DNA from 2 places in the uncultured Blautia sp. genome. Region 1 is predicted to be linked to the other one. Evidence: a T-box and tRNA genes for the amino acid it is inferred to sense, from the RefSeq annotation. Region 1 holds a T-box; the other holds one or more tRNA genes.
What was found. The T-box of region 1 lies ahead of leuS (leucine--tRNA ligase). A T-box ahead of a tRNA ligase gene usually reads a tRNA of that ligase, here a tRNA-Leu.
Positions count from the first base shown of each region.

Region 2: it has a tRNA-Leu gene. The T-box ahead of leuS (leucine--tRNA ligase) is inferred to sense a tRNA for this amino acid. The anticodon was not compared.

Region 1 is NZ_CABVDF010000009.1:12,224-28,656, forward strand. Features, by position in the region: gene rimO (30S ribosomal protein S12 methylthiotransferase RimO) at 1-468, opposite strand, end outside; gene rpoZ (DNA-directed RNA polymerase subunit omega) at 526-861, opposite strand; gene gmk (guanylate kinase) at 863-1,495, opposite strand; gene RDS42_RS01985 (DUF370 domain-containing protein) at 1,488-1,760, opposite strand; gene RDS42_RS01990 (YicC/YloC family endoribonuclease) at 1,778-2,656, opposite strand; gene RDS42_RS01995 (SGNH/GDSL hydrolase family protein) at 2,761-3,393, opposite strand; gene RDS42_RS02000 (NFACT RNA binding domain-containing protein) at 3,585-5,339, shown strand; gene RDS42_RS02005 (AraC family transcriptional regulator) at 5,366-6,271, opposite strand; gene RDS42_RS02010 (cation diffusion facilitator family transporter) at 6,252-7,190, opposite strand; gene RDS42_RS02015 (LPS biosynthesis protein) at 7,309-7,614, shown strand; gene RDS42_RS02020 (nitroreductase) at 7,631-8,161, opposite strand; gene larE (ATP-dependent sacrificial sulfur transferase LarE) at 8,236-8,988, opposite strand; gene RDS42_RS02030 (UvrD-helicase domain-containing protein) at 8,985-12,173, opposite strand; gene leuS (leucine--tRNA ligase) at 12,335-14,743, opposite strand; T-box leader at 14,825-15,046, opposite strand; gene pflA (pyruvate formate-lyase-activating protein) at 15,087-15,842, opposite strand; gene grcA3 (autonomous glycyl radical cofactor GrcA3) at 15,847-16,089, opposite strand; gene pflB (formate C-acetyltransferase) at 16,128-16,433, opposite strand, start outside.
Region 2 is NZ_CABVDF010000015.1:5,771-22,203, reverse strand. Features, by position in the region: gene ftsH (ATP-dependent zinc metalloprotease FtsH) at 1-697, opposite strand, end outside; tRNA gene RDS42_RS02745 (tRNA-Leu) at 922-1,003, shown strand; gene RDS42_RS02740 (diaminopimelate decarboxylase) at 1,080-2,369, opposite strand; gene RDS42_RS02735 (hypothetical protein) at 2,410-3,267, opposite strand; gene RDS42_RS02730 (magnesium transporter CorA family protein) at 3,305-4,246, opposite strand; gene RDS42_RS02725 (lactonase family protein) at 4,570-5,676, shown strand; gene RDS42_RS02720 (amidohydrolase) at 5,753-7,351, opposite strand; gene aroC (chorismate synthase) at 7,414-8,508, opposite strand; gene hemL (glutamate-1-semialdehyde 2,1-aminomutase) at 8,501-9,793, opposite strand; gene hemB (porphobilinogen synthase) at 9,793-10,776, opposite strand; gene cobA (uroporphyrinogen-III C-methyltransferase) at 10,782-12,296, opposite strand; gene hemC (hydroxymethylbilane synthase) at 12,293-13,195, opposite strand; gene RDS42_RS02690 (bifunctional precorrin-2 dehydrogenase/sirohydrochlorin ferrochelatase) at 13,182-13,661, opposite strand; gene hemA (glutamyl-tRNA reductase) at 13,651-14,880, opposite strand; gene RDS42_RS02680 (DUF1667 domain-containing protein) at 15,015-15,380, opposite strand; gene RDS42_RS02675 (FAD-dependent oxidoreductase) at 15,383-16,433, opposite strand, start outside.

The sequences.
Region 1 (16,433 bases):
CTTGTCACAGCCCTCTGCAATCTTCAGATATCCATAATGCCCCCCTGTAGTAAGTACCGGACGGCCGGTATCTTCCGGAAGCTCATTAATATCCCGGTATTCCTCAAAATGTCTTCCTGAACATGCTTCTTCTACTGCTTTCAGAATGTCTCTGTAAGAAGAAGTACCCAGAACAGCGTCCACCTCTGGAATTTCCTGAATGATTTCCTCCTTATAACGCTGTGCCATACATCCGGTTACGATCAGCGCCTTACAGGTACCTGATTTTTTGTATTCTGCCATTTCCAGGATGTTTTCAATACTTTCTTCTTTTGCATCGTGGATAAAGCAGCAGGTATTGATCACAATGATCTCTGCATCTTCTTCTGAATCTACGATCTCATGACCGTTTTCGGTAAGAAGTGCCAGCATCTCCTCTGAATTTGTCAGGTTCTTATCACAGCCCAGTGAAATAAATAATATTTTCATAAAATCTCCTGATATATATAAGGAGCGCTGTAAAAACAACGCCCCACTGTCTTTGTTTTATTCTTCGGTTTCTTCTGTAACTGTCTCTGCAGTTTCGGAAACAGTCTCTGCTTCTGCTGTTACCGCTTCTTCCGGCTGCGCTTCGTTTTCTTCTTCGCCATTATCTGCAACGATCTTTACCTGTCCCTGATAAAATTCATCAATGGCAACAGAAAGCGGTTTTTTTCCTGCCGCGCCTCTTACCATAGGCTCTGCGCCTGCAATAAGCTGACGTGCACGTTTGCTTGTAGCCAGTACAAGAGAGTAACGGCTGTTCAGCATCATTGTGTTGTCGTCTTCCTCTGCATTGTTATTAATTGCCTGAATCAGTTCTGAATAGGACGGATGAATCATATTATAAGTCTCCTTTCATTAATTCCCGGGATTGTTCCTGGATTTTTTTGATAAACTCTGTATTCCGCTGTGTTTTACAGCGTTCACTTGAAATGATCCGGTGAAGCTCGTCAACGCACTCCTCCAGTTCATCATTTACCAGAAGATAATCATAAGCTTCCATGCCTTCTGCTTCCTCAGACGCCCTGCTCAAACGAGAACGGATGACTTCCGGCGCTTCAGTTCCTCTTCCCACCAGTCGTCTTTCCAATTCTTCCATGTTGGGAGGCGTCACAAAAATCAGCACTGCTTCGGGGATCTTTTCTTTTATCTTCATCGCTCCCTGGATCTCTATCTCCAGGATTACATTTTTGCCTTCGGAAAGCTTCTCCTCCACATAAGGGCGGGGAGTCCCATAATAATTATCTACATATCTGGCATACTCCAAAAGCTGGTCTTCCCGAATCATCTGTTCTACTTCTTCTACGGTACGGAAAAAATATGCTTTTCCGTCTTCCTCTCCCGGTCTGGGAGCACGAGTAGTTACAGAAACGGATAACGCATACTCCTGATATTTTTCCAGGAGACGTCTCATAACCGTTCCCTTACCAGCTCCGGAAAATCCGGATACCACTGCCAAAACACCTTTACTCATGTTCTTCTCCTCTGTCTTCAAAATCATATGCCTCCGCAAATCGCCTTGCTATGGTTTCCGGCTGAAGAGCCGACAGCACAATATAGTCGTCCGAAGTAACGATTACAGCCTTTGTCTTACGCCCCTGTGTGGCATCCACCAGTGAGCGAGTTCCCTTAATGCTCTGTACCATACGCTTTACCGGTGCAGCATCCGGACTGACAACAGCAACAATCTTCTGAGAATTTACAACATTTCCAAAACCTACATTTATCAACTTTGCCACAGATCAGTCTGCCTCCATTACTCTATATTCTGGATCTGCTCACGGATCTTTTCTATTTCTGTTTTCAGATCGATCGCAATATCGGAAATCTGGATATCACTGGATTTTGACAGAATCGTGTTTGCCTCTCTGTTCATTTCCTGTGCCATAAAATCCAGTTTGCGTCCGATTCCTTCCTGCTCGCTGAGTATTTTTTTCATACCGCGGATATGACTGTGGAGCCGGACAGTTTCTTCATCATTACAGATTTTATCTGAAAAAAGAACAACCTCTGCCGCAATACGGTTATCATCGATCTGCGAATCCTCCAGAAGTTCATGAACCTTTGTTTCCAGCTTTTCTCTGTATGCCTGGACAACCTCCGGCGAACGCTTCTCTACCATAGAAACTTTTTCATCCAGTCCCTCCAGCTTAGCAAGCAGATCATTTTTCAAATGTTTTCCTTCCCGTTCTCTTGCTTCCACAAATCTTGTGCACGCTTCCTTCAAAGGCGTCTCCAGACAATTCCAGAGTTCCTCTTCGTTTACCGGCTGTTCTTCCATAGTCAGAACCTCCGGATATCTGGAAAGCATTGTCACGCTGATATCATTTTTCAGCTGGAACTCCTGTTCCATTTCTTTTAGGTATCCCAGATATTCTGCCGCAAGATCACGATTAAATTTCAGGGCAACGCTTCCTGCTGTATAGTCCTCGTAAGTAATAAAAATATCCACCTTGCCGCGCTGCATGTATGTCTTTATCAGATTACGGACCTGCCCCTCAAAAAGATTCAGCTTCCTGGGCATCTTGATGTTCAGATCCAGATATCTGTGATTCACTGATTTCAGCTCCACTGTGATCTTCCACTCTTTTGTCACGGCTTCAGCCCGGCCGAAGCCTGTCATACTTTTTATCATAATGTCTTCTCTCTTTGCAGATTACTTATATCTTTACATACAGATTGATTATAAAACATCTGAACAGGGTAGTCAATTATTTTTTCGGATTGTCTTATTTTCTCTCATCCCCAGATACCACTGCGGACTTCTTCTAAATGCTCCAGAATATAGTTGTATATTTCAATAGAAACATCGTCTGGATAATGAATCCCATCTAATGTAGAATAGCCATTTTCTGTCAGATGTGTATAGATATCGATATAATTAACACCGATCAAATTCGCCTCCATGGAAGAGTTAAAGCTTTCAATCTGGGCATTTGTCACATAAGGATCATTTTCTACCGGACCTACAGACACAAAATAGGTGGAAGCTCCCAGATCCGTCCACTCCTTCGCTTTCTGATTGATGTACTGAATATATTCATTTACATGATGAACATCATTTACCCCCATCAAAATAATCACTGCCGTATTGTCCTGGATCTCGTCTTCAATTTCCGGAACTCCGTCAGAAACCATCCAGTCATATCCCATAGAAGACAGACAGGACCATATACTGTCATCCTGAACTGCATCACGGATTCCTTCCGTTCTGGAATCTCCGATAAAAATAAGTTTATCATTGGTAACTGTCTTAGGATGATCCGGCTTACTGAGCATGCCTTCCTCTCCATAGACCTGTTCAAAGGAACAAACGAAAAAGCATAGCATCAGGATCAGAATACTGCCTCCAATAAAAATACTTTTTTTCACCGTCACACCTCCCAATATATCAGATATGTCTATTTTTTTACTATGACACAGTTTTTCCAGAATGTCAAACAACAGAAATATGCAGGTTTCCAACACTCCCCGGAATATCAGTATTTTATAAGATTTTTTTGCGCTGTATGCAAATACATGCTATACTGTAAACTATAAAATTTTAAAAAGGAGCAGCTTCTATGGCATTTGACGGAATTACCATTGCCGCAATGGTAAAGGAATTACATACATATCTGGATGGCGGCCGGTTCAACAAAATCGCACAGCCGGAATCGGACGCCCTCCTGATCACCGCAAAGGGAAGTCAGGGACAGTGCAGGCTTCTGCTTTCTGCAAGCGCCTCCCTTCCTCTGATTTATTTTATAGACAAAAATAAACCAAGCCCTCTTACTGCACCAAATTTCTGCATGTTTCTCCGGAAGCATATCGGAAGTGCAAAGATCGCAGATATCCGGCAGCCCGGTCTGGAGCGGGTAGTGGAATTTGAACTGGAGCATTTAAACGAAATGGGAGATCCCTGCAAAAAGATCCTGATCATGGAACTGATGGGAAAACACAGCAACATTATTTTCTGCGATGAAAACAGAATGATCCTGGACAGCATCAAGCATGTTTCCTCTCATATGAGTTCGGTTCGGGAGGTACTTCCGGGAAGACCTTACTTCCTTCCTCGGACACAGGAAAAAGCAGATCCTCTTACGATCACAGAAGAGGAATTTACAGAAACCGTGTGCAAAAAGCCCTGTAATATTTCCAGGGCCATCTACACCTCTCTTACGGGATTAAGTCCTCTGATCGCCGAGGAAATCTGCTTCCGTGCTTCCATCGACGGCAGCGATGCAGCTGCTTCGCTTAATGAAGCTGCATGCACACATCTGTACCATACTTTCCAGCGGCTGATGGATCAGGTTAAAGAGGGGGATTTTACTCCTAATATTATTTACCGGGGAACAGAGCCTGTGGAATATTCCGTACTTCCCCTGACACAGTTTGGAACGGAATACCACAGCGAATCTTTTACTACTGTATCTGCCATGCTGGATTCTTACTATTCCTCACGGGATACCCTGAACCGTATACGGCAGAAATCCTCTGATCTGCGCAGAATCGTACAGACCGCCCTGGAGCGCAACCGCAAAAAATTTGCACTTCAGTCCAAACAGATGAAGGATACATCCAAAAAAGAAAAATATCGGGTCTACGGAGAACTGATCAACACCTATGGCTACGGACTGGAAGAGGGCTGCAAATCTTTCCAGGCTCTGAACTACTATACCAACGAAGAGATCACCATTCCTCTGGATCCAACCCTCACCGCCGGAGAAAACGCCAAGAAGTATTTTGACCGCTACGGAAAGCTGAAACGTACAGAAGAAGCTCTGACAGAACAGATTGCCGAAACTCAGTCAGAAATCGAACACCTGGAATCTATTTCCAATGCACTGGATATTGCACGGGCAGAAAGCGATTTAAGCCAGATCAAAGAAGAACTTACAGAATATGGTTTTATTAAAAAGCATTCTTCTTCCAGGAAAGGCCAGAAAGCACAGTCAAAATCCAAACCTTTCCACTATATTTCCAGCGATGGCTTCGATATATTTGTAGGAAAAAATAATTTCCAGAATGACGAGCTTACCTTTCGGCTGGCTTCCGGTAATGACTGGTGGTTCCATGCAAAAAAAATGGCAGGATCCCATGTAGTGGTAAAAACACCGGACGGAGAAATGCCGGACCGTACTTTTGAAGAAGCCGGACGTCTGGCTGCCTTTTACTCCAAAGGCCGGACTGCTCCCAAAGTAGAGATTGACTATATCCAGAAAAAACATGTCAAAAAACCTGCCGGAGCCAAACCGGGATTTGTTGTTTACTATACCAACTACTCTCTGATGGCTGAGCCGGACATCTCAGATATCAAAGAAGCGCCCCAAATGTAACAGGGCGCTTCTTTTTCTGCATCAGATCAACTTTTATTCTGTTTTTCTTCCCGGTATCTTCCAGGTGTCATGCCATAAGCTCTGCGAAAAGCTGCAATGAACGCACTTGCAGAGGGAAAACAGGTCTTCATGGCAATTTCTGTCACACTGTCCCCGGCGGTTTCCAAAAAAGCAGCCGCCGCCTGCAGACGATAATTCTGCAGATACTGATAAGGAGAATATCCCGTATATTTTTTAAAACAACGAAGGGTTTCTGTCGGACTTACATTTGCTGAGGCTGAAATTTCCTTCAGGGTCAGTTTTCTGTCGTAATTCCGATGAACAAAATCCAGCAGCTTCTGGATTCGTTCATGGTCTCTTTCCCCGGCAGGAATCAAATCTTTTTCTGTATCTCCCAGGGCTGTTGCTGTTTCCAGCCAGAGTTCGTTCAGCTTCAAAGACACCCGGTACTCCCAGTTCGGAGGTCTTTTTTCCTGAAAATACAGATCATCCAAATCTCTGATCATTCTCAGCACTGCCTGATCTTCTTTCTTCTCCGGCCAAAAACATTGTCCCGAAATAAAAGGATTCTCAACAATTCTCAGAACCGTTTCCTCCATAATGCTGCCTTTAAAAAAGCCAAGAAAGTTTTTGGGGATCAGAAAGCTGTGATAGCTGCAGTCCTCTTTTTCTGCGATATAATGGAGTACATTCCTGTTGATAAACATGCAGCATCCCCTGGACAGATCAAACTCCTGCTCCCATAATTTAAAATGTACTACACCTTTTTTTATGTATACAAACTGCAGTTCTTCATGCCAGTGAAGGTGGCGAAAGCCCTCATTAAAAGGAATGCAGGCTTTATGTTTTACATCCAGTACCAGAAGCGGAAATCTGGTATCATGATAGGGATTATGAGAATAAACAGGCGTATCATTTGGATAAGATTTCATTTAATTCCTCAATGTCAAATTCTATTTCCGGAAGCAGCTCAAAATAAAAATCCGAATACTTTTCTGTAAGAGCAGCAATACATTTTGTCTGCAGCATCTTAAAACGTCTTACGGAAAGCTCGTCTTTATTCAGCGTGATATAAGCACTGATCCAGAGTTTTCTCCCGGTTCTTACAATTTCGTAGTGACATTCTGAGCAGTTGCTTTCCCGGATGATCGGTTCTACCAGACTTTTGATTTCCTCTACTGTCTCCTCCTCCGGCGAGATCAGAAGCAGATCTCTGATTCCGGTGATCACTGTTTTGATCGGAATCGGAAGCATGACTACAGACAAGATCATGGTCAGAAGAGAATCCAGATATGGAACAAAAGCCTGGAACCACGGAAACGGAACGATCATAGGAAGTACAAAAGCTGCCGTCATCCCAAGGGAAATAATACTGTCGATCTTCCACCCTTCCATTTCTACTTCTACCGTCGGAGATTTGATGTTTTTGTTTTTCTTTTTCAGATAAATCGTTACTGCAATGCCTAGCACGCAGGCAGTGAGCTCAAACCATGCAACCACCCCAAAGTCAACAGTCCGTCCTCCATGGAGCAGGATATTGATACTGTTTGTAATCAGTCCCACTGTAACGGTGGTCATTGTAATTCCCTTGATAACGAGAAAAACCGTTTCTATCTGCATATGTCCAAAGGGATATTTCTCATTGCTTGGCCGATACAGAAGGGGAATGATAAGAACAGAAGGAAGGAGCATGAAAAATTCTATTCCGTCATAAACCGCATCCAGAAGCACTGCCTGGGATCCGGTCACCACTGCCATCACAAGTTCCAGTATGACAAAAAAGAGATTTCCATAAAGAGACACGGTCATTGCTTTCTTTTCTTTTTTTGATCTTCGTTTTCCTGTACGCATAAATTCACCTGACTGTTCTGTTTTGATGTTTTTCATATATAGTTTACCTGTTATTTTGCTATTTTTCAAGAATAAACTGTGATATTATGACATCATCAAACAAGAAAGGAAAACTCAAATGATTATTGATGGAAATGAAATTGAAAAAAAAGCCATGAAAGAATTTCATCTTGGAAACAGAAAAGAAGGACTTCGGATACAGGAAGAGTTTGCGTCCGCTTTCCGTGCAGAATACGCACAGAAGGATCACTGTCCCTGTACAAAAGCCTGTCGTTATCACGGCAACTGCAAAGAATGTGTTGCCATCCACAGAGCTCATCAGGAACATGTGCCCAACTGTATGCGTACTATGATCAATCAAAAAATTGCTGTTCTGTCTGAGCTGACAGAACATACTTATAGTGAAACATCCTCAATCAGATAGACCGGCTATCACCGTATTAATTTATGGTGTATACCCAGTTTTCTTTGCGAGGCTTTGTATGAGGATATTCACCTTCTGTATATCCGAGGACACAATGTCCGATTCCTTCATAATCCCCCTCGATTCCTAATGATTCCAGGATTTCTTTTCCCTCCGGAAGCTGAAATTCCTCCTTTGCACGATGGATCCAGCAGCTTCCGATTCCAAGGGAGTGGGCAGCCAGCATAAGATTTCCCATAACAAGACTTCCATCATACAAATAGGTTGGGGCCGTTTTATCTGCAAGAACGATCAGAACAGCAGGAGCTCCATAAAAGGGATCGGAATCTGTACCCATAATCTCCCCATTCAGCCTGGAAAGTTTCCTGATCAGTTCTCTGTTTGTGATCTTGATAATAACAGGAGACTGACAGTTTCTTCCTGTTGCTGCCCAGGTTCCTGCTTCCACAATCTGATCCAGGATTTCTTCCGGAATCGGATCCGGCTTAAATTTACGCACACTTCTTCTTGTCTGCATCAATTCCAGTGTTTTGTTTAATTCGCTCATAACAAATACCTCCAAATAATTTATTAATATAATTCCTGACAGCGAAATCTCGCTTTTCGGAAATTATTTCACGTTTATTCAGATTGACGAAACTTCAGATCCAGGAAAACATCCTCGAAATAAGGAGTCAAAAGTTTTATAATCCTCTCCTTTTTTTCCAGCATCTCCTTCATTTGCCCTTCTGTAATCTGGATTCTTGCCGCACCGTGGAACAGCCTGATGCGAAAGTCCTGAAAACCGATTCCCTTCAGTTCTTCTTCCGCTTTTTCAATTTTTTCCAGCATCTCCCTCTGAAGTACTGTTCCTGTCGGTATCCGGGTTGCCAGACAGGCATAGGAAGGTTTGTCCCAGGTAAAAAGACCTTCTTCTCGGGAAAGTCTCCGGATCTCTTTTTTGGTAAGTCCACAGTCTCTAAGGGGGGAAAGAACCTCCAGTTCATGAGCAGCGCGCATTCCCGGTCTGTCGGAAACATCATCTGACGCATTGCTTCCATCCATCAAGAGCGTATAGCCATCTTTCAAAGCTCTTTCCTTTAAAACAGAAAACAATGTTTTTTTGCAATAATAGCATCTGTTTGCAGGATTAGCAGAAATTTCATTATCCTTTAAAATATCATGTTCTATTACAATAAGCGTTTTTCCTAGTTCCCTGGTCAGACGTCTGGCATCCTCCAGTTCAAAAGCAGGCTGAAACGCTGTTTTTATAAAATAAGGCTGCACATCGGCGCCGTACTTAACTGACATTGCAAGAAGGAAAGCAGAATCAACGCCGCCGGAAAATCCAAGAGCCGCCCTGGGATGCTGTAAAAAAAATTCTTTTAAATTCATGTTGTTTTCTCCTGTATGAAATCAAACAAACTTAACTGTCTGCAGGTTTCCATATTTTTCTGTTTTCCGGTCTTTTCTCTTTCAGTGTCCTCCTCCGGAATCTCTTCCAGAAACGCAGACGGTTCTTCTGCAAAGGTCAGGATCAGTTCTTCTCTTGCCCTGGTCATCCCCACATAAAACAAACGTCGTTCCTCTTCCACATCCGCGGGAGCATCTTCTCTTTCCAGAGGAAGCTCTCCCTTTTCCATTCCAAAAAGAATTACCACAGGAAATTCCAGTCCCTTGGAGGCATGAAGAGTCATGAGAGACACTGCGTCTCCATGATAGCTTTTTCCTCCGCATCTCTTTAAATCTCCCTCTTCTCCCAGAAGAAGGGCATCCAGGAACTCTCTGGTACTGTTATAGAAAATCGCCATATCTGCCAGCATCTGCATATTTTTTTCTTCTGTCAGATTCAGATCCTCTATCCATTCCTGCATGAGCTTTTTGGGTTTTGTACGGTCCCATTTCTTCTCGTATCTGGCTGCCATTTCCTCGTAAATACCTGATGAAATCCGGCTGTCTTCCAGATCCCACAGCTTTTTCACAGCCTCTTCTCTGCAGGCAGGATGATCCGGTTCTGCCAGAGAACAGAAAAAGCTGATGGTTCCCTGAACAAGAGGGCTCTCTAAAAAACCTTCTCTTCCCCTCACCACATAGGGAATCCCTTCCTTTTGGAAACATTTTTCCAGCAGACGCGCCTGATGATGGGTTCTGTACAAAACTGCAATATCACGGAAGCTTTTTTGTCCTGCATTTCCCTTTTGTGCAAAATAATCCTGCGCTTCCAGCATATCCATACCGCCTGTCAGACGGTTTATTTCTTTTGCCGCAAAAACTGCTTCTGCATTTTTGGAAGAGGCTTCCACGATCCGCAGAGGAACGCCCTCGTCTTTCCAGGGCTTCAGTTTACGCTCCATACCCGGATTATTGCCGATCACTGCCAGAGCGCCCCTGAGGATGTGTCCGGTACTCCGATAATTATTTTCCAGAGAAATCATTCTGGTTTCCGGATATTCTTCTTTCATTTTCATGAAACAGCCGGAATCAGATCCACGGAAGCCATAAATAGACTGATCCGGATCTCCTATCACAAAAAGTTCTTTTCCATTCTTATTCCATTCCCGAATCAGTTCATACTGTATTGAACTGATATCCTGAAATTCATCTACCATAAGATACGAAAACTTCCGCTCCCAGGACTGCTTTTTCCTGCTCCCATGGTTTTCTCTGCATATTTTCAGGGTTTCTGTTAAAAGATCATCAAAATCATACAGCCCCTGGCTGTGCAAACGCTCCTGATAGGACTGCAGCAGCTGCGGAATCAGTTCCTCCTGTCCTGATACTGCCCCGGTTTTTGCCAGAGAAATTTTATTCAAAAGCTGCGCAGGAGTAAGCGACAATCCATACTCTCCACACAATTCCTTTGCGATTTCTGTCAGAACAGAGGTATCAGCCAGAAAAATTTTCCGTCCCTGTTTTTTCAGAAAATCCAGACAGATGGAATGAAAGGTTCCAATTTGCATACGGCTGATATTCCGTCTGGAACCAGCCTGCAGCGTCAGACGTTCTTTTAATTCCCTCGCAGCCTGATTGGTAAAGGTTACGGCTGTGATCTCTCCCGGACCTACATTTCTCTGTTCCAGAAGATAAAGGATCCGTGCGATCAGTGTTTTTGTTTTCCCTGTTCCGGGACCTGCCGCCACAGCGATCCTGCGGTCTATGGTCTCTGCCGCCTGACTTTGTTTTTCATTCAGCTCTTCCTTTTTCCCGGTTTCTTTGTCTTCTTCCTGCTGTTTCTCACTCTGATCCGGACGTTGACCGGAAGATACCCTGTCCTTTCTGTTCTTTTCTTCCTGATGCATTTCCTCTTCGCTGAAAAAAGACAGCTGCCCGTTTGGATTTTCGATCTCATCCTGTTCAAAAAGACGGATCACCCCATATTCTCCGTCAAATCCCGGGGTTCTTTTTACCTGCCCGGCTCTTAGTCTCCGTATCCCCTCTGCGACCATATATCCGGCCTCTTTCCGGATTTCTTCCACCGGTATTTCCCGAAGGATTTCAAATTCCGGTCCCAGTTTATGAAGCATGATCTCATACTGCTCCTGTACTTTTTTGCTGGCAGGTGTTTTTCCTGTGGAGGCTGCAATAACTTCAGGCAGAGGAACCAGATATTCAAATGGCTTTTTATTTTTTCTTTCCTCTCCATCCTTACGGTCAGAAAGCTGCAGAACTCTGTGATCCACACCAATCGTAATCTTCTTCCCACAGATCGGGCAGATTCCTCCATATGCTTCAGATTCTTCCGGACTCAGACAGAGATGACATTTTCTGTGTCCGTCAAAATGGTATTTTCCTTCTTCGGGAAAGAACTCAATGGTTCCTTCCAGCCCATTTCCTTCCTGAATTGCCTGATATAATCCCTGATAACTCAAATCTATATCCAGAAGGTTTGCTTCCCTGCCTAATTTAGCCGGGGAGTGCGCGTCTGAATTGGAGATCAGCTGGTACCGATCCAAAGCCGAAAGCTTCCAGTTCATCAAAGGATCTGAAGAAAGTCCTGTTTCTACCGCATGGATATACGGAGTCAGATCCTCAAAGCATTCCTCCACTGTGTCAAAACCGGAAAATGCCCCAAACATGGAAAAATGCGGAGTCCAAATGTGCGCCGGGATCAGGATACCCCGGGGACACAGCTCCAGCATAATCTCCAGTAAGTCATGGCTGTCAAGACCAAGGATCGGTCTTCCGTCAGAATGAATATTTCCTATCATTTCCAGTTTTTTGGAAAGCTTTTCCGCATCCTCCAGACTGGGAAGAAGAATCACATTATGAACCTTTCTTACCTTACCGTTTTTCTTATAAATAGAGCTGATCTCACCGGAAAGCACAAATCTCGGAGAACTGTTTTTATATTCCCTGCTTTCTTCCAGCACAGCCTCTTCTTTTAAACAATATAGTCCGTCTTCTGCAGGAATCAGCTTTTCTTTCAGCTCCTCCCTCCATTGTGGATGGGTAAAATCTCCTGTGCCTAAAATGGATATTCCCTTTTTTCTTGCCCATAAATCCAGATATTCCGGTGTTCCCTGCTTACTGGTGGCGCGGGAATACCGGGAATGAATATGTAAGTCTGCAATTCCCTTCATTTTTTTCTCCCTGTAACCAAATTTTCTGTGAAAATTATAACACTTTTAGATTCTTATGGGAAGTCAGTATACAGCAGGATTCTCACAGTGCTTCCGGCTCTCCTGCTTTTACAGATGAAAAATAGCGCAGGTAATGATTTCACTACCTGCGCCATTTCGCATTATTTCTGCACGATATTTATAATCTTCTTCGGAACATAAATCTCTTTGATGATGGTTCCTGTCAGCTTGTCTGCAACTACTTCTTTTGCTTTTGCAAGGGCAGTTTCTTTGTCCGCATCCACCGGAAGAGCTACAACACCTCTGGTCTTGCCGTTGATCTGAACAGCAATCTCAATGGTATTCTCTACAGTTTTTGCTTCGTCATACTCCGGCCATGGCTGCTGATATACATAGCCTTCATAACCGCAGACATTCCAGATTTCCTCTGTGATATGAGGTGCTACCGGATTCAAAAGAAGCAGGAAGGTACGATATTCACCTTTTGTGATGCTTCCCTTTTTGGCAAAATCATTAAGAAGAGTCATCAGCGCTGCAATTGCAGTGTTGTATTTCAGATTCTCAAAATCATTGCTTACTTTTTTGATTGTCTGATGTATCTTTGTTTCCATATCACTGCTGAAGCCGTCACCTTCTGTAAGAATATCCTGCAGTTTCCATACACGTTCCAGGAAACGACGGCAGCCCTTTACTCCGTTTTCTGACCAGGATGCACTAAGATCAAAGGCGCCAATGAACATTTCATAAGTACGAAGAGTATCTGCTCCGTAATCATTAACGATATCATCCGGATTTACTACGTTTCCGCGGGATTTTGACATTTTCTCACCATTCTCGCCAAGGATCATGCCGTGAGAGGTACGTTTCTGGTATGGTTCCGGGCATGGCACAACTTTATTGTCATACAGGAATTTATGCCAGAAACGGGAATACAGAAGATGGAGGGTTGTATGCTCCATACCTCCGTTATACCAGTCAACCGGAAGCCAGTAATTAAGAGCCTCCTGGCTTGCAAGAGCTTCTGTATTATGAGGATCTGTATAACGAAGGAAATACCAGGAGGAACCAGCCCACTGAGGCATCGTATCTGTCTCACGTTTCGCCGGTCCGCCGCAGCATGGGCAGGTGGTATTTACCCAATCAGTCATAGCCGCCAAAGGAGACTCTCCGTTATCTGTAGGCATGTAGCTCTCTACATCCGGAAGTTCCAGAGGAAGCTCACTTTCCGGAAGCGCCACATAACCGCACTTGTTACAGTGTACCACGGGGATCGGTTCTCCCCAGTAACGCTGGCGGGAAAATACCCAGTCTCTCAGCTTGTAATTCGTCTTTCCTGTTCCAAGCTTTTTCTCTTCCAGCCACTCAATGATCTTTTTCTTTGCATCGGCAACTTCCAGACCATCCAGAAATCCAGAATTGACCATCTTACCTGCAGCAACATCTGTAAATGCTTCTTCCTGCACATTTGCTCCGCCTGCTACTACTTCGATGATCGGCATATTAAATTTCTTAGCAAACTCCCAGTCACGGGTATCATGAGCCGGAACAGCCATGATCGCACCGGTACCATAGCTCATCAGTACATAATCAGAAACCCAGATGGGAATTTCCTTTCCGTTTACCGGATTTACGGCGCGGATACCGTCAATCTGTACACCTGTCTTTTCTTTTGCAAGCTCAGAACGCTCAAAATCAGACTTTCTTGCAGCCTGCTCCTGATATTCGTGAACGGCATCCAGATTTTTAATCTCGTCTTTATATTTTTCCAGCATTGGATGCTCCGGAGAAACAACCATATAGGTTGCACCAAAAAGAGTATCTGGTCTGGTTGTATAAACAGTCAGCTTGTCTTCTTTTCCGGCAATGGCAAAGTCAACCTCTGCTCCCTGACTTTTTCCGATCCAGTTTTTCTGGGAAACTTTTACACGTTCAATATAATCTACGCCATCAAGACCTTCCAGAAGCTTTTCTGCATAATCTGTAATCTTCAGCATCCACTGGCTTTTGACCTTGCGGACAACCGGAGATCCACAACGCTCACAGACACCGTTTACTACTTCTTCATTGGCAAGTCCTACCTTACAGGAGGTACACCAGTTAATAGGCATTTCTGTTTTATAGGCAAGACCAGCATTAAACAGCTTCAGAAAGATCCACTGGGTCCATTTGTAGTATTCCGGATCTGTGGTGTTTACTTCCCTGTCCCAGTCAAAAGAATATCCCAGAGAATGAAGCTGTTCTTTAAAACGTTTTACATTATTTGCTGTAACAATCTTTGGATGGATTTTATTCTTAATGGCATAGTTTTCTGTGGGAAGACCAAAAGCATCCCAGCCCATAGGATAAAGTACATTGTATCCCTGCATTCTTCTTTTTCTTGCCACAATATCCAAAGCTGTGTACGGTCTTGGATGACCTACATGAAGGCCCTGTCCTGACGGATACGGAAACTCTACCAGAGCATAATATTTCGGTTTACTGTAATCATCTGTTGCGGCAAAAGCTTTATTGTCATCCCAGATCTTCTGCCACTTTTTCTCGATCACCTTATGATTGTAAGGTACTGACATAATTTTTCCTCCTTATACAAAATAGCAAAGCGGACAAGTCCGCTTCGAACTCCTTAATAAAAAAAGCCCCTCATCTCTGTATTTAGAGACGAAGGGCTAAATTCCGTGGTACCACTCTAATTCATCGGATATCTGATCCGGTGCACTCATTGAATCTGTAACGGGATTTCCCGTCCAAAGCTACTGTACTTTCACTTCGGCAACTCCAAGGCGAGTTCAGAAACATCCTTTCCTGCCTCACACCAAACGGCAGGTCTCTGAAAAAGAATAAGTTTTCTTACTGCTCCTCTTCTTCGTCTTTGTTCTTCATAATTCTAACTATTCCCGACAGGTTTGTCAAGGATTAAATTCTTCTCTGTTCCTGAAAAGCTCTCAGTATGATATTCCGCGCTTCTCTGGCTTTTTCCGCATCCATGTTCTCTGTGTTTTCCAGAGGATAAGGAAGCCCCATTTTTTCATATTTAGCCTTTCCCATAGTATGGTACGGAAGAACCTCCAGGCCCTTTATATTTTTAAATCCGGCCAGGAGCTTTCCAAGATTATTCAAATGCTCTTTCTGGTCTGTGATCCCGGGTACAACAACATGGCGGACAACCATAGGAACCTCTGCTTTTTCAAGCGCTTCAGCAAATTCCAGCACATGCTTCTGACTTAATCCGGTCAGATTTTTATGTTCCTCTTCATTACTGTGTTTAAAATCCAGAAGCACAAGATCAAGAACATCAAACAGTTTTTCAAATTCCTGCTGCCTTTCCTTCCGATACATGATTCCGGAAGTATCCAGACAGGTGTGGATTCCCTGTTTTTTTGCTTCACGGAAAAGTTCTGTCAGGAAATCAAGCTGCATAAGAGGTTCCCCGCCGGTAGCAGTAATCCCTCCATTTTTGTAAAAAACTTCATTCTTTTTGTAGGCATCCAGAATTTCTTCCACTGTCATCCTTTTTCCTTCTCCTGATTTCCAGGTATCCGGGTTGTGACAGTACAGGCATCTCAGAGGACATCCCTGAAAGAATACTACAAAACGAACTCCGGGACCATCAACGGTCCCGAAGCTCTCTGTAGAATGAATATACCCCTTGTGGTCATATTCTTTTTGCATCTGATTACATTCCCTGGTGGAAGGTTCTGGAAATAACCTCATCCTGCTGCTCTTTTGTCAGCTTATTGAAGTTTACCGCATAACCGGATACACGAACGGTCAGCTGCGGATATTTCTCCGGATGTGCCTGTGCATCCAGAAGAGTTTCTCTTGTAAAAACATTTACGTTCAGATGATGGCCACCTTTTTCTGCATAGCCGTCAAGTAAGTTTACCAGGTTATCTACCTGTGCGTCACTGATATTCATAGTAAATCCTCCTGTAATGTATATTTGAAATGAAAAGATTATTCTGCCTCGTCTACGCTGAGGTTTGGTTCACAGCATGCGCAGTCCGGCTCAAGAGAAAAGCTCAGATCATCCAGACTGATGGAATCCAGCATTACCATATCCTCTTTTCCAAGAGCTCCCGGAATAATAGAGAAGGTGTTGGAAATTCCATCCTGCGCTTCTTTAAACGGAAGCTTGGCAACAGAACTTAAAGATGCAACCGCTCCATGGCTGTCTCTTCCGTGCATAGGGTTTGCACCCGGGGCAAATGGCTCGCCAGCCTTACGTCCGTCCGGTGTTGCTCCTGTATTCTTGCCATATAC
Region 2 (16,433 bases), on a different contig from region 1:
CTTCTCCTGCAACTGCCTTTGCAAGAAGAGTTTTTCCTGTTCCCGGAGGCCCTACAAGAAGGGCTCCTTTCGGCATGGACGCACCGATTTCTGTATATTTCTGCGGATTATGAAGATAATCTACAATTTCTGTCAGAAGCTCTTTCGCCTCATCCTCTCCTGCAACATCAGAAAATTTGATTCCTGTCGAAGATTTTACATATACCTTGGCATTGCTTTTGCCAAAAGACATAGCGCCTCCCGGTCCCCCGTTGCCCATAGATGACATCATTTTTTTGCTGAGCCAGCGTCCCAGGAAAATAAAAATTCCAATAGGAATGATATAACTGAGGATCAGTGTCAGAAAAATGGAAGGACTTTCCGGAAGTACCTCGTCCATTACTACATTTGCTTCCAGGAGACGGTTTACCAGCTCCGGATCGTCCATCTGAACAGTCTTGCAGGTGAGCTTATTTCCGGTCTTCGGTGAAATCACCTCGTAATAAATATAGCCTTCTTCTATAGTTGCCTTTGTTACGTTTCCTTTTTCCACACTTTTGATAAAAGTGGAATAATCAGTCTTCTCAACACTTCTTTCCTGGATCGCCGGAACAACCAGAATGTTCAAAAGAACGATGATCACACCTACAATGATATAATACACATAAAGCGGTCGTTTTGTAGGCGTTTTGTCAGGTTTTTTGTCGCCTAAGTTCATATATTGTCTATCCTCCATCCCTGCTGCATCATATCAGATATGTTTTCTTATCATATCCTTATGTGCATAAAGTTATTTACCAAATGTAACATACCACCTTTTCCCTTGAAATTCAATGTTCTTCCTGTGAAATATTATAAATTTTTCATAAAGAATGCAAAAGAAAGACAAATTTTGTCTTGCACAATTTATTGTAATATGTTATTATAATTTACGGTTCATGTGCCGCTGTGGCGGAATTGGCAGACGCACTTGACTCAAAATCAAGCGGGTAACACCGTGCCGGTTCGAGTCCGGCCAGCGGCATGACTATCAGACTGTTGAGTTTCTCAGCAGTCTTTTTATTCTGAAAAAGACCGGATATCCACCCGGTCTTTTTTGTTTATTTCAGTTTGTCTGCATCCTCAAGAAGTTTTTCGTATACCGGAAAACAGTCAAAAGTAGCAAAATAATCCTTCGGCGTTTCTGCTCTGCGGATCAGCTGGAAGCTTCCGTCTTCATGAAGAAGTATCTCTGCTGATTTCAGCTTGCCGTTGTAATTATATCCCATAGCAAAACCATGAGCTCCTGTATCATGGATCACCAGGAGATCGCCTTTGTCAATCTTTGGAAGATAACGGTCAATGGCAAATTTGTCGTTGTTTTCACAGAGAGAGCCTGTAACATCATACAGATGGTCGCAGACCTCATGCTCTTTTCCCATAACCGTAATATGATGATAAGCACCATACATGGCCGGGCGCATCAGATTTACTGCACAGGCATCCACACCGATATATTCTTTATGTGTATGTTTTTCATGAATAGCCTTTGTAACAAGACAGCCGTATGGTCCCATCATAAAACGTCCCAGCTCCGTATAAATGGCAACATCTCCCATTCCCTCCGGAACAAGAACCTCTTCGTAAACTTTGCGGACACCCTCACCGATCACGCGGATATCATTAGCTTTCTGGTCCGGGCTGTATGGAATGCCGATACCTCCGGAAAGATTGATAAAGCTGATATGCGCTCCTGTTTCCTTCTGAAGCTTTACAGCAAGCTCAAACATGATCTTCGCCAGCATAGGATAATACTCGTTTGTCACAGTATTGCTGGCAAGAAATGCATGGATACCAAAGTTTTCTGCTCCTTTTTCTTTCAGGATACGGAATGCGTCAAAAATCTGCTCCGTTGTCATTCCGTATTTGGAATCTCCCGGATTATCCATAATATCATTGCTGATCTTAAAAAGTCCGCCCGGGTTGTAACGGCAGCTAATGGTTTTAGGAATTCTTCCTACAGACCGCTCCACAGCCTCAATATGGGTGATATCATCAAGGTTGATGATTCCGCCGATCTCATCTGCATAACGGAACTCCTCCTCCGGAGTATCATTGGAAGAAAACATAACGTCTCCGTCTTTGCAGCCCAGCGCTTTAGCCATCATCAGTTCCGTCATGGAAGAACAGTCACAGCCGCAGCCATACTCCTGAAGGATCTGGATCAGATAAGGATTTGGTGTTGCTTTTACAGCAAAGAACTCCTTAAATCCTTTATTCCATGCAAATGCCTCTTTCAGCGCCTTTGCATTTTCACGGATTCCCTTCTCATCATAAAGATGAAACGGAGTGGGAAACTGTGCTTCAATCTCTTTCAGCTTTTCCAGAGTAACAAAAGGTACTTTTTTCATAATAATCCTGTCTCCTCGTCTATGTTTTTCTCCTCGTTGTTTACTTCACATGCTCGTGAGTAAACAGATGATCCTGACAGTATTCATAATTACCGTTGCATTTGGAGCAGAAACGGAATTCCAGATTTGGATCATCCAGCTCTGTACGTCCGCAGATAGCACATTTATGCTTGGCAACACTGGCTCCCGTTGCAGGATCCACACGGCTCTGGGCCATGGCTTTTTTGAATTCTCTTCTCCTCTTCACTTCCTTTGGACGGAATCGGTACATGCTGATCCCACTGAAGAAAAACAGAATAAAATTCAAAAATGATGCTATAATAGGCACGGTCATTACCCATGCGCCGACGCGTATATAAGATATGATATTATACAGGATAATTGCTCCGTATACCCATCCCATCCATTTCATCTTGATCGGGATCACAAACCACAGAAGGATCTGCATATTGGGATAGCAGGCTGCATAAGCCAGAAAAACAGACATACTTACATAATACGTAGTAAATACTGCGCCTACCAGATATACACGGCCTGTAAAAAAATAAGTCAGGAAAGCCGCTGCCATCACAAACAGCAGTCCTGAAAAAATATACAGGTTATAGCGGAAGGTTCCCCAGGTACGTTCCAGGGAATTTCCAATAGGATAATAGAAAAAGAAAATAGAGATCACAAACAGCAAAAAGCTTCCTGTCTGAGGGGGATAGATCACCCAGGTGACCAGTCTCCAAATCTGTCCTTTCAGGATCATTGCCGGCTCAAGGCTCAGCATGTCCAGCATACCGGGATTTATAACCATAAGCAGATATCCCAGCACATAGCAGATCACCATATACATCGTCAGATTTGGGATCCCATATCTTCCAAATTTACGTTCCAGCTTGTCAATCCAATTCATAAAATCACTTGAGCTCCTTTTCATCATTAAATGACTGTCAGAAATATTTCTTCTTTGACAGTACGATCGCAGCGATCACGCTGAGTGCAATGGATATCAGAATAACGATGAGAAATCCCCATGGTGTTTTGGAAAACGGCATTCCTGCTGCACTTAAGTTCATTCCGTAGGCGCTGAAGATAATAGTCGGGATACTCATTACGATGGTGATCACAGAAAGGATCTTCATAACATCGTTCAGATTGTTGGATATTACTGATGCAAAAGCATCCATCATACTTCTTAAAATACCGCTGTAGATATTCGCCATCTCAATGGCCTGGGTATTCTCAATGATAACATCCTCCAGAAGCTCTGTATCCTCCGGATATTTCTTAATGCTTTCAATCTTGATCAGTTTCTCAAGCACCGCTTCATTTGACCTCAGGGAAGTGGTAAAATACACCAGTGATTTTTCCAGCTCCAGAAGTTCGATCAATTCCTGATTTCTGGGAGAAAGATGAAGCTTTTCCTCTACCTGTTCGCTCTTCTTATCTATAATACGCAGATAACGCAGATACATACTTGCATTCCGATAAAGGATCTGCAGAATAAAACGCGTTTTCATATAGGTAAAAAAGTTTCTGACACGGCCTTCCATAAATCGGGTCAATACCTGGGTATCTTCCAGGCAGATCGTAAAGATCATCTTATCTGTCACAATGATACCCAAAGGAATCGTACCATACCAGTCCTTGTCATTTCTCTCCTCGATCATAGGCACGTCCACCAGGATCAGAGTATAGTCATCCTCCACTTCGATACGGGAACGCTCCTCCTCATCCAGAGGGGCTCTGAGATCGTCTACCTCTATCTGAAACTGCTCTGAAATCTCAAAGATTTCTGTTGCCGTGGGATTGGTCAGTGCAATCCAGCAGCCATCCTGCGGTTCCTGTATTTCATGAATAGCCCCGTCAGATGTCCGAAACATTCTTATCACGATTCTGCTCCCCTTTCCACTCTCTGTTATGTCCCGGAGTCATGCTTCGGAACACCCTCAAACAAAATATAATTTACATTATAAGTTGTGCAGTGTCCTTTGTCAATTCTTATAGCTTGACATTAACAGGAATTTTATATTACCGGAACATTTCGTACATCATAAAATACATTTTCAGAAAGACTGAAAACTTGTCCTTAGATTTTGTTTATGATATAATAAGAACACTTAATAAATTCAGACAGTACGACAGACAGTTGCTGCAATCGGAATAAGCAGTAATGACAAACAAACTGAATTTGCAGAATCAGGAGGCAATCAGAATGGACAACAAAAAATATGTGGCATATGTGGGAACTTATACCCACGGATCCAGTAAAGGAATCCAGGTTTATGATGTTGACGTTGAAAAAGGAACTTTAACCGAACGAAACGAAGTAGAAGTCAGTAACTCCTCCCACACAGCACTTTCCAAAAACGGTCTTTTCCTCTATTCTATTGAAGATGAGGGTGTAGCTGTTTTTAAGCGTGATGAAAATGGGGATCTTACCAGAATCAACAGTGTTAGTATTGATGGAATGAGGGGATGCTTTCTTGCTACTGACGTAGACGGGAAATATCTTTATGTAGCCGGTTACCATGACGGAAAAGTAACCGTTGTTCACACACACAGAGACGGACGTCTGGGAAGTCTCATGGACGGCGTGTTCCACAAAGGTCTCGGCAGCGTAGCTGAACGAAATTTCCGTCCTCACGTAAACTGTGTACGCCCTACCCCGGACAACAAATATCTCTGTGCAGTAGACAACGGAATCGATCAGGTAAAGATTTACCGCATCAACAAAAGACGCCACAAACTGGAGCTTGTTGATATTCTCCGCTGCCCGAGAGAAAGCGGACCCAGGATCATCCGTTTCAGCGCAGACGGCCGCTTTGCCTATATTCTCTTTGAGCTGAGCAATGAGATCAAGGTATACAGCTATGACGGAAACGGACATCTGCCGGAATTCGAACTGATCCAGAGTATTTCCACACTCTGTAAAGAAAATGATAAAGACGCTATTCATAATGCAGCCTCCGGTCTTGCACTTGCACCAGACGGAAAACATCTTTTCTGTACCACAGCAGGGGAAAATTCTGTTTCCATGTATGAGATCGACCAGAAAACCGGTCTGCTTGAGAAGAAATTCACCCTTCCTATCAGCGGCGACTATCCTAAAGATCTGGTGATCTTCCCGGATAACCAGCACATTGCCATTGCCAACCATGCAAGCAACGAGATCACCGTATTCCGGGTAGATTACGAAAAAAATATCATTGTCATGAATGACAAGCCTCATAAGGTAGAAACTCCCAACAGTATCCATATCTGGCCGGTACCGGAAAAACCGGAGAAAAAAAAGGAAAATAAAGCGGAATCTGCAGAATAAACCGTCCTTCTAAAGAACAAAAGACTGATACGTCCTGGAAACGAAGTTCCATATGGCTTATCAGTCTTTTTTGTTTTTATGCTTCTCTTTTGAAAACCACCTGGTTTTCTTTTATGGTCTGCAGTATCTGTATATCTGCCAGCTGATCTTCCGCTGTTTTCAGAGGATCCCTGTCAAGAATAACAAAATCCGCAGTTTTTCCCGGTTCGATGGTTCCCTTTTCTGCTTCTTCATGATACTGGTATGCGCCGTAAACAGTAATAGCCTTCAGCGCCTCCAGAACCGGGATTTTTTCATCTGCACCGATACTCTGTCCTGTTTTTGACACACGGTTTACCGCACAGGAAACTGTCCGCATCATATCCGGCGGCACTACCGGCGTATCCTGATGGAAAGTAAACTTCATTCCATATTCCACAGCGTCTCCGGCCGGAGAAATATGTCCGCCTCTTACCGGGCCAAAGTTTTTCATATGGATATCGCCCCAGTAATAAGTATGCGCAATAAAAAAGCTGGGCATCATTCCTATTTCCGCCATCCTTTTCAGCTGTTCTTTTCTTACCAGCTGGGCATGAACCATTACCGCCCGGAAAGCATCCCGTTTTTCTCTTTTTTCCAGTTCCTTTTCAAACTGTGAAACATACTGTTCCGCAGCCGCGTCTCCATTACAGTGAGCAAGAAGCTGCTGTTTTTTATCCAGCGCCAGGGAAATATATTCCCGCAGCTTTTCATCGCTGTGAATGGGATATCCCCTGTATTCCTGTTCTCCCTCATAAGGCTCCAGCATCCAGGCAGTTTTGCCCTGAGGAGAGCCGTCCAGAAAAATCTTATACCCGCCTATTTTCAGATGATCCTGATAAGCTCCCACGTATTCCGGCTCCTCATCGATCAAGTCCGCTGCTGTCATAATATCCAGATAGCCTACGATATCCAGCTTCAGGATTCCCATTTTGGCCGCAGCCTTCAAAAGCTGAAACAGAGGTCTTCCTACCATGCCGTCCTGCACTGTGGTGATGCCATAAGAGGCATACAGGTTCTGGGCTTCTTTCATCAGCTTCATCAATTCTTCCACAGAGGTCATGGGAAGGCCTGACTGAAATTCCAGAAAGGCTTTTTCTTCCATATATCCATCGGGAGTTCTTGTTCCCGGAACCCTGCCGTATTTTCCATCAGGACGGTCCTCCGTGTGTTCGTCAATTCCCTGAAGCTCCAGTCCCTTACTGTTTGTCACACCCATATGAGAGGACGCATGGATCAGAAGCACGGGATTTGTGGAGCTGATTTTATCCAGCACATATCTGTCCGGATGTCTTTCTTCTTCAAGGAAATTATGGTCATAATTGCAGCCTACGATCCAGGCATCCTCCGGAAGATGTCTTTTTTCCTTAAAGGCTTTCATGGCATCTACAATATCTGCAAAATTTTTGCAGTCTGACAATTCACACTGGGTCATGGAGTTTGCTGTTCCCACAAAATGAGAATGTCCGTCAATAAAACCCGGAAGCATAACCGATCCCTTCAGATCCACAGTCTCGTCTCCCTCTGTACGAAAACTTAAAACCTCTTCCCTGCTTCCCACTGCCGTAATGCGGCCGTTTTCCACACATACCGCTTCTGCATACAGTTTCTTTTCTTCCATGGTGAGAATAGTTCCGTTTATATAAAATGTTTTCATGACAGCCTCCTTTGCATATGAAGAAAAGGGAACATGTTTTATTCTGCTCCCTTTCCTGCTTTTTATTTTTTATAAAACTCCTGCACTTTATCCAGCCGTGCATACATATTTCCAAAAAGTGCGTCCACAATCGCCAGAGCGCACATAGACTCCACCACGACCACTGCCCTTGGCACGATCACCGGATCGTGGCGGCCGTGGATCTCCAGAGATATATTTTCTCCCTGATCTGTTACAGTATCCTGAGGCTGGCTGATGGACGGGGTAGGCTTAATGGCAGCCCGGACAAGGATTTCGCTTCCGTCACTGATTCCACCCATAATGCCTCCCGCATGATTAGATGTTTTGGCAATGACGCCGTCATCAGAAATAAATCCGTCGTTATCCTGGGAGCCTTTCATTTCAGCCGCATGGAAACCTTCTCCGATCTCCACGCCCTTTACAGCTCCAATAGACATAACTGCCTGTGCCAGCACAGCATCCAGTTTCTCGAAAACAGGAGTGCCAAGACCTGCCGGCACACCCTGGATCCGGCACTCAATGATGCCGCCTGCACTGTCCAGATTCTTCATACACTCTTCCAGAAACTCACCTGCTTTTTTGGCTGCGGCTGCATCCGGCATATAAAAGGCATTATTGTTGATCTCTTCCGGAAGAAATTCCTGTATTTTTACCGGTCCAATGGACTTTGTATAAGTGCAGAAAGAAATTCCCATAGATTCCAGAAGCTTAAGGGCAATGGCTCCTGCCGCCACCCTTCCCAGAGTTTCTCTTCCGGAGGAACGTCCGCCGCCCCGGTAATCCCGGAATCCATACTTGGAACCAAAGGTAAAATCCGCGTGACCCGGACGGTAGGAATATGCAATATTCCCGTAATCCCGGGATCTCTGATCCATATTTCTTACCATAAGGGAAATGGGAGTTCCTGTTGTCCTGCCTTCAAAAACACCGGACAGGATCTCCACCTGATCTCCTTCTTTCCGTGCTGTTGTATAGCGGCTCTGTCCCGGTTTACGCCTGTCCAGCTGTTTCTGGATATCCTCTTCAGAAAGGGAAAGTCCCGCCGGACAGCCATCCACAACTGCGCCCAGAGCTTTCCCATGAGATTCTCCCCATGTAGTAACGGTAAAGTGACGTCCGAATGTGGATTTATTCATAAATTTCTCCTTTTGCCACAACCTCTTCAAATACTTTCAGTGTCTGTTGGATCACTTCATCTGAGTGGGCATCTGATAAGAACATTGCCTCAAACTGAGAAGGCGCCAGATGAACACCGCCCTTCAGCATGGCAAGGAAATAGTTTGCAAAAGCTTTTGTATCAGAGGTTTTTGCAGAGGTATAATCGCAGACCTCTTCTCCGGTAAAGAAAATGCTCCCAAGGGAGGAAATATGGTTCAGATGACAGGTAAGTCCTGCTTTTTCTGCGATTTTCTTCATTCCCTCATAAAGCTTTTCGCCCTTCTCCTCAAGACCTGCATAAACCTCCGGATGAGTATAAAGATATTTCAGCTGAGTCAGTCCTGCCGCCATGGCAACCGGATTTCCGCTTAAGGTTCCTGCCTGATAAACAGGACCGGAAGGAGAAACCATTTCCATGATCTCTTTTCTGCCGCCGTAAGCGCCTACCGGCATACCTGCGCCGATAATCTTTCCATAAGTAACCATATCCGGTGTTACCCCAAAATATTCTGCCGCTCCGCCAAAGGCAAGGCGGAAGCCTGTGATCACCTCATCAAAAATAAGAATCGCACCATATTTATCACAAAGCTCTCTCAGTCCCTGAAGGAATCCTTCTTTTGGAAGGACAACTCCCATATTGGCTGCCACCGGCTCTACGATCACAGCCGCCACCTGGTCAGGAGCACTTTCCAGAAGCGTACGCACGCTGTCCAGATCATTATAAACTGCTGTCATGGTATCCTGGGTACAGCCTGCCGGAACACCGGCGCTGTCCGGAACGCCGCTTGTCATCACACCAGATCCGGCGCTTACCAGAAGAGCATCGCTGTGTCCGTGATAGCAGCCTGCAAATTTAATGATCTTATTTCTTCCGGTAAAGCCTCTTGCCGCACGGACAGCGCTCATTACTGCCTCTGTGCCGGAGTTTACCATACGGACCATTTCCACATGGGGGAGATGGTCGCAGATAAATTCCGCCATCTCTACCTCTACCGCTGTAGCGCAGCCAAAGCTTAAGCCTTTTTCACAGGCCTTTACCACTGCTTCGCGGATCTCCGGGAAATTATGGCCCAGGATCATGGGTCCCCAGGAATCAATATAGTCGATATATTCATTTCCGTCTGCATCATAAATATGGCAGCCGTCTGCGTGGTCGATAAATCTGGGGGCTTCGCCGATCGCTCCATAAGCACGGACCGGACTGTTGACACCGCCCGGGATTCTTTTTACTGCTCTCTGAAATAATTCTTCTGATCTGGTCATCAGCCGATCCTCCCTTCCTGGATAAATCCTGCAAGCTCTTTTGCATAATAAGTCAGATAAATCTGTACGCCTGCACGGTAAGCGCTTGCTGCCATCTCGCATACGATCTTATCTTCTTCGATCCATCCCATTTTTGCAGCTGCTTTTACCATGGCATACTCACCACTGACACTGTAGGCTGCAACAGGTACGTTCGTCGCTTTGTGGACTTCGGAAACCATATCCAGATAAGACATAGCAGGTTTGATCATAATGATATCTGCACCCTCTTCAATATCTGTCAGAGCTTCCTTCATGCCTTCTCTTCGGTTATGGTAATCCATCTGGTAGCTTTTACGGTCGCCGAACGCCGGAGCAGAGCCTGCAGCATCACGGAAAGGACCATAAAAGGCAGAAGCATATTTAACTGCATAGGACATAATGGGAGTTTCTTTATGACCTGCTTTGTCCAGGCATTCCCGAATGGCGCGGACACGGCCGTCCATCATATCGGAAGGAGCCACCATATCTGCACCTGCCTCCACATGGGAAAGTGCCGTCTTGGAAAGAAGCTCCAAAGTCGCATCATTTTCTACCTCATGACCGCAGAGCACACCGCAGTGACCATGGGAAGTATACTCGCACATACAGACATCTGTAATATAATACATATCAGGAAACTGTTTTTTCGCCTCACGAAGTGCCTTCTGGACAATGCCGTCCTGTGCATAAGCGCCGCTTCCCACCTCATCTTTGTGATCCGGAATTCCAAACAGCATCACACTGGACACACCTGCTTTTGAAAGATTTTCCAGTTCATAGGGAAGCTGATCCACGCTGTAGCGGAACTGCCCTTCCATAGACGGGATTTCTTCCTTAATGTTGTGTCCTTCGCGGACAAATAAAGGATAGATCAGCGAGGATTTGTCAATCCTTGTCTCTCTTACCATTTTTCTCAGTGTCTCACTGCCTCTCAGTCTTCTTGGTCTCTGGATTAAATCCATGTTTCTCACTCTCTTTCCTTTTTCTCTTTTATTTCTTCCACCAGTCGGATCAGCTCCTCAATGGTGGCCTTTTCAGCCATATAAGTTTCCATGCCAAAAGCATCTGCTGCCGCTTTTGTCTGCTTTCCGATGCAGGCTGCGGTAAGTCCGGCATAGTCGGCGCTTCCCACACTTTCTGCGAAGCCTTTTACTGTAGACGCGCTGGTAAATACCACGCAGTCAATCTGATTTTTTTCAATTTCTTTCTGAATATCAATAATCCGGCTGCTTTCGTAAACAGTCTCATAGGTAGGGATATCATCTACAATACCCCCTGCTTTTTCCATAAGCTTTACCAGATTTTCATTTCCCTTCTGCGCCCTTGGAAGAAGAATATGCTCTCCTCCCTGAAGCTGTGCCGCCAGTACTTCTCCAAGGGAATCCCCGTCATATACCTCCGGCATTAAGTCTACCAGAAGTCCTCTGTCCTCCAGAACCTTCCGGGTACCCTGTCCGATAGCTGCAAGCTTCAATCCAAAAAGACTGCGGATATCTGTGTGGTGCTTTTTCAACTCTTCAAAAAAGATCTCCGCACCGGTAGGGCTGGTAAACACCGCCCACTGATATTTCCGGATCTCGTCCAGAGCCTGATAAAGTCTGCTCTGATCTTCCAGAGCTACAGTACGGATAGAAGGAAGCTCCAGAACCTCTGCCCCTTTTTCCCGGAGAAGTTCTGTAGTACGGGAGCTTCTGTTTTTCGGTCTTGTGACCAGCACCTTCCAGCCCATAAGGGGAAGTCTTTCATACCATCCAAACTCATCTGCCAGAGCGCATACCTTACCAACTACAATGATGGCCGGTGTTTCAATTCCCTGACGCTTTACTTCATCCTCCAGCGTACTTACTGTGGCAACAATCTTTTTCTGACCTGCTGTAGTTCCCTTCTGGAGAATGGCTGCCGGCATCTGCGGATCCATGTCTGCATTCAGAAGTCCCTGACAAATATCGTGAAGGGCAGCTACTCCCATAAGAAATACCAGTGTTCCCCTGGTTTCTGCCAGTGCGCGAAAATTAATGTCATACTCTTTTCCGGCTCTTCTGTGTCCGGTAATAATGTGAAGGGAGGAACAGAAATCCCGATGTGTTACAGGGATTCCGTTATATGCCGGAACTGCCAGAGAGGAGGTCACACCCGGAACTACCTCATAAGGGATTCCATGCTCTGTCAGAAGCTCCAGCTCCTCGCCGCCTCTTCCAAAAAGGAACGGATCTCCGCCTTTCAGACGTACCACCCGATATCCCTTCTGGGCTTCCCGAAGAAGAACCTGATTGATTTCCTCCTGTGGAAGCGTATGCTTATCCGCACGCTTGCCTACATAGATCAGGCGGGCAGAGTCCGGAATTTTTGTCAGGACACCCTGTCCCACCAGACTGTCATAAACCACTACCTCTGCCTGATTCAAAACTTCAAGACCTTTCAGCGTAAAAAGTCCGGCATCTCCCGGACCTGCGCCTACCAGCCAAACCTTTCCAACACTCATGCTGTCTCTCCTTTTTCCATGGATTCTTTCAGACGTTTTGCCAGTTCTGTTCCCAGTTCCTCTGCCTGCGTAAGCTCGCCCTCTGCTTCTCCTTTGATATAGGTTCCGTCTTCTTCCCTGTAGTACAGCCCCCGAAGCAGCAGTTTTCCCTGGCGGATCTCACCATAAGCAGCCACAGGAGAAGAACACCCTCCATCCAGATACCGGACGTAAGCCCGTTCCGCAGTACCGCAGATCCAGGCCTCTTGATCGCAGTATCCGTCCAGACAGGAATAATCTTCTCCCTTTCTTCCCTGCACAGCCAGGATTCCCTGACCTGCTGCCGGAAGGATCTCTTCTACTGTAAAGTACCGGTTGATCCGGTCTTCCAGTCCCAGGCGCTTCAGTCCCGCCGCCGCAAGGATCAATCCGGAATATTCTCCGGCATCCAGCTTGCGGAGTCTTGTCTGAAGGTTTCCGCGGATGCTTTTTACCTCCATATCCGGATAAAGATTTTTCAGCTGCAGAGTTCTCCGAAGACTGGAACAGCCCAGAGGCTTTGTTTTATCTAATTCTTCTGTTCCTTCAGGAAGCACCAGAACGTCCCTTGGATCTTCTCTTTTGGAAAAAGCCAGAAGGGGAAGCTCCTCCGGAACCTCCATGGGCATATCCTTCAGGCTGTGGACAGAAAGATCTGATCTTTTTTCCATAAGGGCAAGATCCAGTTCTTTTACAAAAAGTCCTTTTCCTCCAACTTTATCCAAAGTCCTGTCAAGGATCTTGTCTCCTGTTGTTTTCATCGTCAGAATCTCTGTATGTATTTCCGGATGCTTTTCATTAAGAAAGCTCTGTACCATTTCACTCTGCAGCACAGCAAGCTTACTTTCCCGGCTTCCGATGATTATCTTATTCTCCGTCATTTTCTGCACCTTCCTCCATAGCCTCCTGAATAGCGACTCTGACTTTTTTTGCCCGCTTATGATCCAGACCGCTGGCTGTCACGCCTACTACCAGCTCATCCTTCATATAAATTCCCGGAAAATAAAAATCACATTTATTTTTATCGTCTGCAATGTTTACATAAATACCCTCTTCCTTACAGACACGATAGATTTCATCATTTAATTTCCAGTCGTTGGTGGCTGCGATAACCATATATGCCATCTGAAAATCCGTTCTTTTTACGGGACGGGTGATCAGGTTTACATATCCTGTCTTGCCCAGTTCCTGAAGCTCCACTGTACATTTCGGCGCAATGGCAGTTACGTTTCTTGTAAACTGAAGCAATGTTTTTACTCTTCGTGTGGCAATGTTTCCGCCTCCTACCACTACGATCTTTTTATCTGAAAGATCCACAAACATGGGAAAATACCGTTTATTCTTCATAGAGCTTCTCCAATCCTGCCACACATTCCAGGAAGGTTTCCTGATTCAGACAGTCTCTCAGCCCGAAGATCAGTTTGTTTACCACCTTGCCTGCCGCTGTGTCTACTGCCTCAAGAAGCTTCTGTCTGTCTTCCTGTTCCATTGGCGTTTTTTTCAGTATTTTTTCAATGCGGAGGTTCAGGTCCTCCACTGCGTCATCCCGGATTTCCTGTATTCTCGGGATCACATCTCTTCCCTCCAGCCACTGGTAAAATTCCTCCAGCTGCTCCTGAACGATTCTGTCTGCCTTTTCGATGCTTTTCTTCTGCTCCGGAGAGGCTCCGGCTGAATGAAAGCTGTCCATGTCATAAAGGGTGATCCCCTCAATCTCTGAAAGCGCAGGATCAATATCCCGGGGTACCGCAAGATCCAGAAGGATCAGCGGCCGCTCCAGTGTCAGCTGGGCAAAATCTTCCGCCTTCAAAGTAAAATTCGGGCTTGCCGTTGCACTGACCACAAGATCACACTGAGGGACGTACTCCATCCGTTCTCCGTAATGGATTCTTTTGCAGCCCGCAGGAATTTCTACAATACCGCTTCTGTACTGACGTACTGTCACGGTCACATCACCTCCGTTTTCACGAAGAGTCTGGGCTGCCACCTTGCCCATTTCTCCGTTTCCGATCACCATGCAGGTCTTTCCCCGGGCTTCATACCCCTGCTCTTTCAGTGTGCTTAAAGCCTGATGGATCACAGAAGGATTTCCATGGGCCAGAGGAGCTTCTGTTTTAATCCTTTTGCCAACTGTTGCAGCCATACGAAAAAGAACCTCCAACACACTGTCCGAGGCAAAATGTTCTCTGGCAAAATTCAGGGCTTCCTTGATCTGGGTAAGGATCTGATCTTCCCCCAGGATCTGGGATTTCAGCCCCCCTGCCAGGTGAAACAGGTGGCTGACCGCCTCCCTGTCCTTTCTTGTAATAAAATAATCTTCATAGGAGCTGTCCTCAATCCCCTTCAGTTCACAAAGACACTGATACAGAGAAAGCTCCTTTTCCTCTTCATGACTCGCCCAGATTTCAAGGCGGTTGCAGGTAGAAAGGATCACGCAGCCATAGATTCCTGCTTTTTCTTTCAGCTGCTCCATCGCTTCCCCTGCATTCTTTTTTGTAAAGGCAAATAATGCCCGTATATCAACCGGCGCACGGCCATGGTCTATTCCAATCATGGAAATCGTCATAATGCTTCTCCTTTGTACAAAACACAGCGTCGGTGTACAAGGAGAAACGCTCTCCCTGTACACCAACACTATCATTCCTTATGATAAACATTACAACGCACAATGTCAATGCTGACAGGGTTTTTTCCACAAATTTACCGGGCTTCCACAGTCTTAGTAGCAACGATGTCCACTCCGGTTTCTGCCACATTGCAAAGTATGGTCTGTCCCATACGGACAGGAGCCAAAACCCGGATTCCTTTCAGTGCCCTGACACAGTCAAATATCTTTTCTTTTGGGATATCTGTTTTTGTTTTTACGGAAACTGCAGGAAGCTTTCCTCCTTCTACTGCAACAGTTGTTGTCACGGTCCTTACCGGAGATATAACCTCCTGTTCCCCGTAGATTTTTCCCTTTTTGCAGGTGTTTCCTTCCACAGAAACCACTTTCTGTCCGCTGAGGTTTACAGTCAGAGCACAGCCCATAGGACAGCCAATACAGGTAAGATATCTTTTTTCCATGTTTACGCCTCCTCCATGCTTATGGTGATCTTTTTCAGCTGTGAAAATTCTGCCAGCTGTTCTTTTTTCAGTGTCAGCTCCTCCATTTCTCCCGGAGCTGCATAAAGACGTTTTTTATGGATCACCTGCTCCTCATCAAACCGGACATTGACATAGCAGTTTCGATAGACTTTTCCTACACGGAAACGTACTTTCATACTGTCTTCCATGTACTCCGGACGGACAAATGACGGAACCGTATAACGGACACCCTCTCCGTTTTCCAGCGGTATCTGTTTCTGTGAGAATCCTGCTTCCGTTTTTTCCGCTTTTCTTCTGGTTCTAAGATATTCTGCCGCATGTCTTCCTGCTGCCTCTGCCTCCTCTGATACAAAGTCTACCAGATCATGAACATGAAGTACATTTCCGCAGGCAAACACTCCGTCCACACTCGTTTCCAGGCTTTCACTGACCTGTGGTCCGGAAGTGACAGGATTCAGTTCCACTCCCATCTCTCTGGAAAGCTCATTTTCCGGGATCAAGCCTACAGAAAGCAGAAGCGTATCACAGCTATATTCTTCCTCCGTTCCCGGTACAGGCTTTCCTTTTTCATCTACCTGTGCAAGAGTTACTCCCTCTACCCGTTCTTTGCCCTTGATATCTACAACTGTATGACTAAGCTTCAGCGGGATGCCAAAATCATCCAGACACTGGACAATGTTCCGTTTCAGACCTCCTGAATAAGGCATAAGCTCTGCCACAACCTTAACCTTTGCACCTTCCAGAGTCATTCTTCTTGCCATGATCAGACCAATATCTCCGGAACCCAGGATCACCACCTCCCTTCCCGGAAGACGGCCTTCCATATTTACAAGCCTCTGGGCAGTACCTGCAGAAAAAATCCCGGCCGGACGGTATCCGGGTATGTTCAGCGCTCCCCTTGACCGTTCTCTGCACCCCATGGCAAGGATCACTGCCTCTGCCTGGATTTCCAGAAGTCCTTCTTCTCTGTTCAGAGCAGTGATCTTTTTATCCGGACTGATATCTATAACCATGGTATTCAGCCGGTACTCC